2 regions of the Ideonella azotifigens genome follow, and region 2 is predicted to be linked to the other one. Evidence: predicted binding sites of a transcription regulator. Region 2 holds the regulator's gene; the other holds the start of a gene.
What was found. Region 2 encodes FNR, which switches genes on or off when oxygen is low (the NO sensors DNR and NnrR bind a similar motif). Its sites were predicted from a motif close to TTGATNNNNATCAA; they were not measured.
Positions count from the first base shown of each region.

Region 1 (5,169 bases), on a different contig from region 2:
GCGGGGCGATTCGCTCGGGCCGCAGTTGCATCGCCATGCGCGCCGCGACTCGAAGACCTACTGGAAAAATCTTTCAAGGCGGTTGCTGACCCATCGTCGGCCACATGCAGCGCTCGCAGCTGCGCATGCGGCCGTGGCCCGTGATGAGCGGGACCCGACCTCGATCTGGCTCAAGGCCAAAGTCCTGCAGGTGTTGGGGCGAGAGGATGAGGCCAGGCAACTGAGCCGTCAGATGCTTGGCGACGGGGAGCACCCAAGACGCTTGTTTCAGCTGAGCCGGCGCCAGATGCAGGCCGAACAGTGGGTAGACGCGCTGTCCGCCATCGACGCCGCGCTGGCCATGGCGCCGGGCTCGGCGCAGTTCCACATGCAGCGCGCGCAGGTGCTGTCGCGCACGGGTCGCATGGGCGACGCCGTGCAGGCGGCGCGGGAGGCGCACTTCATCGCGACCGACGATCCCGAAATGAACGAGCAGTTGGGCAAGCTGCTGCTCAAGATCGATGACCTGCCGGGCGCCCGCGAGGTCCTGGCCCAGGCGCTCGCAAGCGGCGTCAGGTCCGCGGGCATCTTCCTGCACCTCAGCGCGACCCTGCTCAAGCTGGGCCGGTTGAACATGGCGCTGCGTGTTGCGGAGGATAGCCTGCGGCATTGGCCGGAAGATCAGCGCCTGCAGTCGCATCTGGCCCGGCTGCAGGCGCGGGTGTCGGCAGGTGGCGCGCGGCATCGGCGCCGGCCGGCCGGCGCCGCGCAGGTGTGGGATGAACTGTCCTGGGTGAAGATCGCCCGGGCTTGAATCAGAACCGCTTGCCGACACCCACGCTGACCAGCAGCGGGTTGACCTTGAAGGTGCCGACCTTGGTGCCGGCCGAGCTCACATCGGTCTCGATCTGCACCTTCTTCAGGTCGAAGTTGACCAGCCAGCCGTCCTTCACCGGCACGTCCACGCCGGCTTGCAGCGCCCAGCCGAAGCTGTTCTTCTTGATCGAGGGCGACAGCGCCGCATCTACCGCGGGCTCGAAGCTGACCGACGAGAAGCGGGTGTAGTTCAGGCCGGCGCCGACGTAGGGCCGCAACGCCTTCAGGTCGGTGAAGTGGTACTGCAGCGTCAGCGTGGGTGGCAGGTGCTTGAGGCTGCCGATGATGGTGTCGCCCGAGCGGATGGTGTGGCGCTGCGGGTAGGTCAGCACCAGTTCGGTGGCGATGTTGGGCGTGAAGAAGTAGCTGACATCGAACTCGGGAAAGGCCTTGTCGTTGATCTTCAGGTCCAGCCCGGTGCTGTCGCTGTTGTCGGACTGCAGGTAGAGCGCACGGGCGCGCAGCAGCCACTGGCCGCTGTCTTGCTGGGCGGCGGCGAATTGGGGGGCGAGGGCGGCGGCAACGGCGGCCAGGGCGATGAGGGTCTTGCGCATGGTGGCGAACTCCTTGTTGTTGAATGACATGACGTGATGTCATTGCAACCGGGGGAGGGGTTCGTCAAGCTGTGCTGGCGCAAGTTGCCGGTGCGCGAGGCGGTGTCCGCGGAAAGCGCTTGATCCAGGTCAGCATTGGCGCAGGCGCGGTGATGCGCCGGCGCCACAGGGCTCAGCCGCCCAGGCCCAGCCGCTCGCAGAGCGCCAGCGTGGCCGTGCTCTGGTTCATCGTGTAGAAGTGCAGGCTCGGCGCGCCACCGGCGATCAGGCGCTCGCACAGCGCGCTGACCACGTCCAGCCCGAAGGCCTTGATGCTGGCCGTGTCATCGCCAAAGCTTTGCAGCCGCATGCGGATCCAGCGCGGAATGTCGGCGCCGGTGCTGTCGGCAAAGCGCATCAGGCCGCTGGCGTTGGTGATGGGCATGATGCCGGGCACGATGGGCAGGTCCAGCCCCAGCGCGCGGGCTTCGTCGACGAAGCGGAAATACGCATCGGCATTGAAGAAGAACTGCGTCATCGCGGAATTCGCACCGGCCCGCGCCTTGGTCGCGAAGGCCTCCAGGTCGGCCTGCGGCGACCTGGCCTGCGGGTGCATCTCCGGATAGGCGGCCACTTCGATGTGGAAGTGCGTGCCGGTGGTTTCGCGGATGAAGGCGATCAGGTCGCTGGCATAGCGGAACTCGCCGAACGCGCCGTAGCCGCTGGGCAGGTCGCCGCGCAGCGCGACCAGCCGGCGGATGCCGGCGCCCTGGAACAGCTGCAGCTTCTCGCGCACCGACGCGCGCGTGGCGCCCACGCAGGTGAAGTGCGAGGCCGCGTCCATGCCCTCGGCCAGGATGGCCTGCACGGCGGCCAGCGTGCCGTCTTGCGTCGAGCCGCCAGCGCCATAGGTCACCGAGCAGAACTCGGGCTTGAGCGCATAGAGCTGCTGGCGCACGGCAGCAAGTTTGACCACGCCTTCGGGCGTCTTCGGCGGAAAGAACTCTAGGCTGATGGAGGTCATGTCAATCTGGCTTGCAGGTTCAAGCGGGCTGCTTGGCCCAGACGAAGAATTCGGTGTTGCCGTTGCCGCCCTTGATCGGGCTTTCGAAGTACTTCTGCACCTTCAGGCCGTGCGCCTTGCAGGCCTGCCAGAGGCGGTTTTCGACCTCGATGAAGTGCACCTTGTCCTTGACGATGCCGCCCTTGCCGATCTGCGCGGGCTGCAGCTCGAACTGCGGCTTGATCAGCACCAGCAGGTCGCCGCCCGGCGCCAGGTACTCGACCATGGTCGGCAGCACGTGGGTGGAGGTGATGAAGGACAGGTCGCCCGTCACGAAGTTGAAGCTGTGCTGTTCGTAGGCGGCCGCAAACGGCGAGCCTTCGACGTCCCGTGCGTTCTGGCCCTCGAAGCTGGTCACGCGCTCGTCGGCCTGCAGCTTGGGGTGCAACTGGCCGTGGCCCACGTCGATGCCCACCACATGGGCCGCGCCCGCCTGCAGCAGCGCGTCGGTGAAGCCGCCGGTGCTCTGCCCCAGGTCCAGGCATTGCCGCCCGGCCACGTCGATCTTGCAGGCCTTCAGCGCGCCTTCCAGCTTCAGCCCGCCGCGCGAGACAAAACGCAGCTCGGCGTCGTCGGTGACCTGCAGCTCACACTCCTCCGGCACGTCCAGCCCCGCCTTGTTGATCACCGCCCAGCCCTTGGGCCCCTTCCACCGCACGGCATGGCTCTCGATCAGGCGCTGAGCCGCCGACCGGGTGGCCACGAGGCCTCGTTGAAGAATCAATTGATCTGCGCGCATGGAGTTCCAGTGGAATGTGAGAGGGCGGCGATGCTGTTCATGCAGAGGCCATTTCGGAATTTTCGGTGGAGACGCTGCTGGCTTCGCCGAGCGTGGCAGCGCCCAGCGGCTGCAGCAGCCAGTTCAGGTCGGCTTCGCTGAGGCGGGCGCTGGTGTCTTCGGCATCTGCTGCGCCTTGCACGCTGCGGGCAAGTTCTGCCTTGCGGGCCTGCATCGCGAGGATGCGCTCTTCCAGCGTGCCATCAGCCACGAGCTTGTAGACGAAGACGGTCTGGGTCTGCCCCAGACGGTGGGCCCGGTCGGTGGCCTGGTTCTCGGCAGCCGGGTTCCACCAGGGGTCGAAATGGATCACGGTGTCGGCCTGCGGCAGGTTCAGGCCGGTGCCGCCGGCTTTCAGGCTGATCAGGAACAGCGGCACCTCGCCCGATGTGAAACGGGTGATCGCGGCCTCGCGGTCCAGGGTGTCGCCGGTCAGAAGTGTCCAGCGCAGGTCGGCGCTGGCCAGCGCGGCTTCGATCAGCGCCAGCATCGAGGTGAACTGAGAGAACAGCAATATGCGGCGGCCTTCTTCCAGCATCTGCGGCAGGTTCTCCAGCAACCAGGTCAGCTTGGCCGATTCGCTGCCGATCTTCTGGCGGTTGTTCTTCAGCTTGACCAATCGCGGGTCGCAGCAGGCCTGGCGCAGCTTGAGCAAGGCGTCCAGCACGAAGATCTGGGAACGGGCCAGGCCTTTGGCGGCGAGCGCCTTCTGCACCGAGGCCTCGGCGGCAGCGCGGATGGTTTCATAAAGATTGGCTTGCGCTGCGCCCAGTTGCACGCGCACGACCTGCTCGATCTTCGGCGGCAGTTCCGATGCCACCATGCGCTTGTCCCGGCGCAGCATGAAGGGCATGAGCCGGCGGCGGAGCAAGGCCAGGCGACGGCTGTCGCGCTGCTTTTCGATGGGCGTGCGGTACAGCTCGGTGAAACGCGGCTCGCGGCCCAGGTAGCCCGGCAGCACCAGGTCGAACAGGCTCCACAGCTCGCCCAGGTGGTTCTCCATCGGCGTGCCGGTCAGCGCGATGCGGTGGTGGGCGTGCAGTTGCCGGGCCGCCTTGGCGGTATGGGTGCGCGCATTCTTTAGCGTCTGGGCCTCGTCCAGGACCAGGGCATGCCAGGACTGTTCGACCAGCACGTGCAGATCGCGTTGCAGCAAGGGGTAGGTCGTCAGCACCACATCGTGTTCAGCCAACTCGGCGTGGCGCGCGTGGCGGCCGGCGCCGTGCAGCACCAGCATGCGCAGTCCGGGCGCGAAGCGCTCGCATTCGCGGTGCCAGTTGCCGACCAGGCTGGTAGGCACCACGATCAGGCTTGGGTGCCGGCCCAGGCCGCGTCGTTGTTCGTCCAGCAGGTGGGTCAGGGTCTGCAGGGTCTTGCCCAGGCCCATGTCGTCTGCCAGCACGCCGCCCAGGCGATGCTTGGCGAGTGCGCTCATCCAGGCCCAGCCCTGTTGCTGGTACGGCCGCAGCTTGGCCTGCAGTCCCTCGGGAGGCGGTGGCAGCGTGACTCCGGCCTGGCGTGGCGCCAGCACCTCTCGTAAAGCGGCATGGCCGTTTTGGCCGAACTCGGCCTGGTCGGCGCCCAGCCGCAAGGCTTCCACCGGCGAAAGGCTCAAGGATTCGCTGCCGAAGTCGCCTTCGCGTTCACCCAGCAGCTCGATCAGCACCTGCAGCCACGGCCGTAGCGGCGCCGAGGGCAGCTGCCACCAGTGGTTGTCGTCCGTTTGCAGCCAGAAATGCTCGGGCAGGGCGGCGGGATCGTTGGCGGCATCCAGATTCAGGCCGGCCAGCACCTGCGGCAGCAAGGGCAGCAGGTTGATGCGCCGGCCGTCGATGTCGAAGCCCAGGGAAAGGTCCAACCAGCCCCCGGCATCGCGCGGGTCGCTGCTTTCCAGGCTGGCGGAGATGTCGTCGACTCGCTGGGTGCGGCGCAGCCAATCC
Region 1 covers NZ_JAJNKD010000001.1:403,886-409,054, forward strand. The annotation lists gene LRH25_RS01830 (tetratricopeptide repeat protein) at 1-793, shown strand, start outside; gene LRH25_RS01835 (OmpW/AlkL family protein) at 795-1,409, opposite strand; gene metF (methylenetetrahydrofolate reductase [NAD(P)H]) at 1,582-2,412, opposite strand; gene LRH25_RS01845 (TlyA family RNA methyltransferase) at 2,432-3,154, opposite strand; gene LRH25_RS01850 (DEAD/DEAH box helicase) at 3,228-5,169, opposite strand, start outside.
Region 1: LRH25_RS01835 (OmpW/AlkL family protein) is a predicted target of FNR. The motif match lies at 1,529-1,542, and genes of this name have one in related genera.

Region 2 (5,169 bases):
AGCGCCGGCACGGCCTGGCTCCAGGCACCCAGCGCCGCCACGCTGGCCGCCGCCAGCGCACCGCCAGCCATGTAGCCCACGAGCCGGCCCAGCTGGAAGCCGGCCAGGTTGCGCCCGCAGCCACCGGTGAGCGCCGCACACGGCCCGGCGCACATGCTGGCGCAGTGCGGCGAAGCAGCCACGCCCATGGCCAGGCCAGCAAGCACCAGCGGCAACATGGCAGCGGTCATCAGGCGCTCAAATCATCCTGGAGAAACGCTCGCGCTGGCGGTCGGTCTGCAGGTAGCGGTCGAAGACCATGGCCACTGCGCGCACCACGTACCAGCCGGTGGCGGTGACCTGCAAGGCATCCGGCTCGATCTCGACCAACCCTGCCTCGGCCAGCGGCGCCAGCTGCTGCAGCTCGGTGGCGAAGTAGCTGCGCATGTCCATCAGGTGAGCGAGTTCGATGGATTCGAAGTCGACCCGGCCCTGGCACATCAGCGCCATGATGACGGCGCGCCGCACCAGGTCGTCCCTCACCAGCGCCACGCCGCGCTGCACCGGCAGTTCGCCCTGGCGCAGCGCGTCGTAGTACTCGGGCAGGGTCTTGGCGTTCTGGTGGTAGCTCGCGCCCACGCGGCCGATGGCCGACACGCCCAGGCCGATCAGGTCGCAATCGGGCTGGGTGCTGTAGCCCTGGAAATTGCGGTGCAGCCGACCTTCGCGCTTGGCCACGGCAAGAGGATCGTCCGGCAGCGCGAAGTGGTCCATGCCCACATAGGTGTAGCCGCGACCCAGCAAGCCGGCGATGGCACCGCCCAGCATTTCCACACGTTGCGCGGCGCTGGGCAGCTGCAGGGTGTCGATGCGGCGCTGCGGCTTGAAGCGCTGCGGCAGGTGGGCATAGGCGTACAGCGCCAGGCGGTCCGGCCGCAGTTCGCCGATCTGCGCAATGGTGCGCGCGAAGCTGGCCGGCGTCTGCTGCGGCAGGCCGTAGATCAGGTCGGCATTGATGGAGGCGAAGCCCAGTTCGCGCGCGCTGACCATCAAGGCTTTCACGCTTTCGAACGGCTGCACGCGGTGCACCGCCTGCTGCACCTGCGGATCGAAGTCCTGCACGCCGAAGCTGATGCGGTTGAAGCCCAGTGTGCGCAGGTGGGCCAGGCGCTCGGCGCTGACGGTGCGCGGGTCGACCTCGATCGAGAGCTCCGCACCCTCGGTGAAGCCGAAGGCGGCGCGCAGCGAGGCCAGCAGGCGGCCCAGCTCCTCGTCGGACAGGAAGGTCGGCGAGCCGCCGCCCAGGTGCAGCTGCGAGACCAGCTGCGAAGCCGACGGGCCGTCGCCCAGTGCGGCGCGCACCAGGCCGATCTCGGTGTCCAGCGCCTGCAGGTATTCGGTGGCGCGCTCGTGGTGGCGGGTGATGACCTTGTTGCAGGCGCAGTAGTAGCAGACCGACTCGCAGAACGGGATGTGCACGTAGACCGACAGCGGCCCGCCCAGCGCCGCGCCGCCGCCGCGCAACGCCAGCGCTCGGCGGCACTCGGCCGGGCCGAAGGCTTCGACGAAGCGGTCTGCCGTGGGGTAGGAGGTGTAGCGCGGGCCGGGGGCGTCGAAGCGCCGCAGCAAGGCCTCGGGCAGCAGCGGCGACGCCTGCTCTGCGCCAGCGGAGGTCGACGAAAGGACTGTCATGCCCGGCATGCTGCCCGGCACCGGCCTTGGCCGGCTTGATCTGGCGCAAGCGCCCACAGCAGCCGGGCTTGAACAATCAGGTCCCGGACCTTTGTTGTCTCACATCAAGACTGCCCCGCCATGATTCCCCTGACCGATGCCTGCGCCGCCCAGGCCAAGCCCAATGTGGCCTGCTCACACTGCAATCTGCGCGAGCTGTGCCTGCCGGTGGGCATTCCGGACGACGAACTGCAACGCCTGGACGGCATGGTTGCCACCCGCCGCAGCGTGCGCCGCGGCCACACGCTGTTTCGCCACGGCGATCCGTTCGAAGCGGTCTACGCGGTGCGCACCGGCTTCTTCAAGACCCGCATCACGCCTGAAGACGGACGCGACCAGGTCACCGGCTTCCAGATGGCAGGCGAATTGCTGGGGCTGGACGGCATTGGCAACGACCACCATGCCTGCGACGCCGTGGCGCTGGAGGACTCTCAGGTCTGCGTGATTCCCTACAGCCAGCTCACGCAGCTCTCGCGCGAATTCCCCGGCCTGCAGCGCCAGTTCCACAAGATCATGAGCCGCGAGATCGTGCGCGACCATGGCGTGATGCTGCTGCTGGGCAGCATGCGAGCCGAAGAGCGCCTGGCAGTGTTCCTGCTGAACCTCTCGCAGCGGCTCAAGGCGCGCGGCTTCTCGCCCTCGTCACTTGTGCTGCGCATGACACGCGAGGAGATTGGCACCTACCTGGGCCTGAAGCTGGAGACCGTGAGCCGCTGCTTCTCGAAGTTCCAGGAAGACGGCGTGCTGGCGGTACGCCAGCGGCAGATCGACGTGCTGGACCCCGAGGCCTTGCAGCGCCTGGTAAACAACGCGCACGGCTGATCCAGCCGAGCCGCGGCGGTGCCACCCCCCTGCGTGACACGCTCCGCGGCGCCAGCGGTCATTCGGGCGCCGCCTCGCGCTCGCGCCGCAAGCCGCCCACCAGCCACAAAGTAGCGGCCGACGAAATGGCGGTCGTGACCCAGAAGACCAGGAATGCCAGCGAACAGATGGCGTTGCGCGACCATTCGGATTCGCCGCTGCCTGGCAGGTCGTGCACGCTGCCGGGGTCCACGAAGGCGAACATCAGGCCGGCGAGCAGGCCCGCCATCACGAATGCAGGCCAGAGCACCAGCAGCAGCCTGCTGCGAAGCCTGGGCCGGAAAGCGACGGTGCGCTCCTCCGGCTCGTCTTCCTCAACGGCGTGCGGGGCTGGCAGCATGATTGCGCGCCTGCATGGCATCGGTCGTGGCCCCCTGCTCTGCGCTGCCCGCCTCCAGCAGCGGCCGGTCCCGGCCGTGCAGCGCCAGGCCGAAGGTGGCGAAGCTCGCCACCACCACGAGGGCGGGGCCGCCAAACACCATCCAGGCAGTGGGCACCCGCCACCAGGGCAAGGTCGGTTGAAACTGTTCGATGGGCCTTGCCTTCATGGCTTGTCTCCTTGTTGGCGGAATCAGCGGGGGATCACAAACGAGGACTTTTCGCTCACCGCGGCACCCGCGGCGCCCAGCGGCGACACCTCGAAACGGATCGGGTGGGCGCCCGGTTTCAAGGCCGCCGCCTGCTCGGGCGGCACCCGCACCGCGAGCGTCACCCAGCGGGCTTCGGCAGGCAGCAGGCTGACCTCCGGGCTGCCGGACAGCACAGCGCCGGGAATGCCCTGCACTGCCACGTGATAGCGCTGTGGCTGCTCGGTGGCATTCATCAACTGCAGCCGGAAGACGTTCTCGACCAGGCCGTCTTCAACGATGCGCGCCAGCGTGGCGCGGTCGCGCACCACGTCCACCTTCAGCGTGCGGCGCAGACTGAGGCTGGTGACAAACGCGACGGCGATGACGATCAGCACCGCGCCATAGATCAGCACCCGGGGCCGCAGCAGGTGCGGCAGGTCAAGCGCTGGCTTGGGCGGCTTGGTGAGGTCCGGATGCGGTTCCTGCCGGGCCAGCGCATTCTGCGTGGCATAGCGGATCAGGCCGCGCGGATAGTGCATCTTGTCCATCACACCGTCGCAGGCGTCGATGCAGGCGGTGCAGGCGATGCATTCGTACTGCAGCCCCTCGCGGATGTCGATGCCGGCCGGGCAGACCTGCACGCACAGGCTGCAGTCGATGCACTGGCCCAGGCCGGCGCTCGCCAGGTCGGTGCCGCGGGCGCGCGTGCCGCGTGGGTCGCCGCGAGCGCTGTCGTAGCTGACGATCAGCGTGTCCTTGTCAAACATCGCGCTCTGGAAGCGCGCGTACGGGCACATGTACTGGCAGACCTGCTCGCGCAGGAAACCAGCGTTGCCGTAGGTGGCCAGGCCGTAGAAATTGACCCAGAACCATTCCCAGGGGCCGAAGTCCAGCGTGAAGGCCTCGGTCCACAGGCTGTGGATCGGCGTGAAATAGCCCACGAAGGTGAAGCCTGTCCACAGGCCCAGCAGCACCCACACCACGTGCTTGCCGCCCTTGCGCCAGAGCTTGTTCAGCGTCCATGGGCCGGCGTCCAGCTTCATGCGGGCGCCGCGTTCGCCCTCGAAGCGGCGCTCTATCCACAGGAAGATCTCGGTGTAGACCGTCTGCGGGCAGGCATAGCCGCACCACAGGCGGCCGCCCACGGTGGTGAAGAAGAACAGCCCGTAGGCGCTGAGCACCAACAGGCCGGTGAGGTAGATGAAGTCCTGCGGGTACAGGACCAGTTGGCCAATGTAGAAGCGCCGCGCCGACAGGTCGAACAGCACCGCCTGCCTGCCGTTCATCGACAGCCAAGGCAGGCCATAGAACAAGGCCTGCGTGAGCCACACCATCAGCCAGCGCCAGCGGGCGAAACCGCCTTTGACCGAGCGCGGGTAGATCTTCTTCTGCTTCTGGTAGAGCGAGACCATCTCGCCCTCGCCCGCTGCGGACGCAGCGTCACCCGGGGCTGGCACGATGGGAATGACGCGGGTCATGCAGCTTGCCTTGATTTGCCTTACGGCGTGGCGGAAGTTGTGGCCGTGGCCGTCGTCACCGGGCCGGACTTGGACAGGCCCCAGACGTAGGCGGCCAGCAGGTGGATCTGCTGCGCCGAGAGGCGCTCGCCGTGCGCCGGCATGACGTTGGTCTTGCCCTTGTTGATCATCGCCACCACCGCGTCTTCACCCCAGCCGTGCAGCCAGACCTTGTCGCTGAGGTTGGGCACGCCCAGCGCCTGGTTGCCCTTGCCATCCGGCCCGTGGCAGGCTGCGCAGGCCACGAACTTGGACTTGCCGAGCTGTGCAGCCAGGCTGTCGTGCGGGCTGCCGGACAGGCTGAGCACGTAGTTCGCCACCTGGTGCACCTCGTCGGCATTGCCGACCGCTGCCACCATCGGCGGCATGATGCCCACGCGGCCTTCGCGGATGGTCTCCTCGATGCGCTCGGGCGCCCCGCCCCACAGCCAGTCCTGGTCGGTCAGGTTCGGAAAGCCCTTGCTGCCGTGCGCATCCGAACCATGGCAAGCCGCGCAGTTGTTGGCGAACAG
Region 2 covers NZ_JAJNKD010000004.1:423,162-428,330, forward strand. The annotation lists gene LRH25_RS12380 (sulfite exporter TauE/SafE family protein) at 1-230, opposite strand, end outside; gene hemN (oxygen-independent coproporphyrinogen III oxidase) at 238-1,671, opposite strand; gene fnr (fumarate/nitrate reduction transcriptional regulator Fnr) at 1,792-2,532, shown strand; gene LRH25_RS12395 (hypothetical protein) at 2,591-2,911, opposite strand; gene LRH25_RS12400 (hypothetical protein) at 2,886-3,119, opposite strand; gene ccoG (cytochrome c oxidase accessory protein CcoG) at 3,143-4,618, opposite strand; gene ccoP (cytochrome-c oxidase, cbb3-type subunit III) at 4,639-5,169, opposite strand, start outside.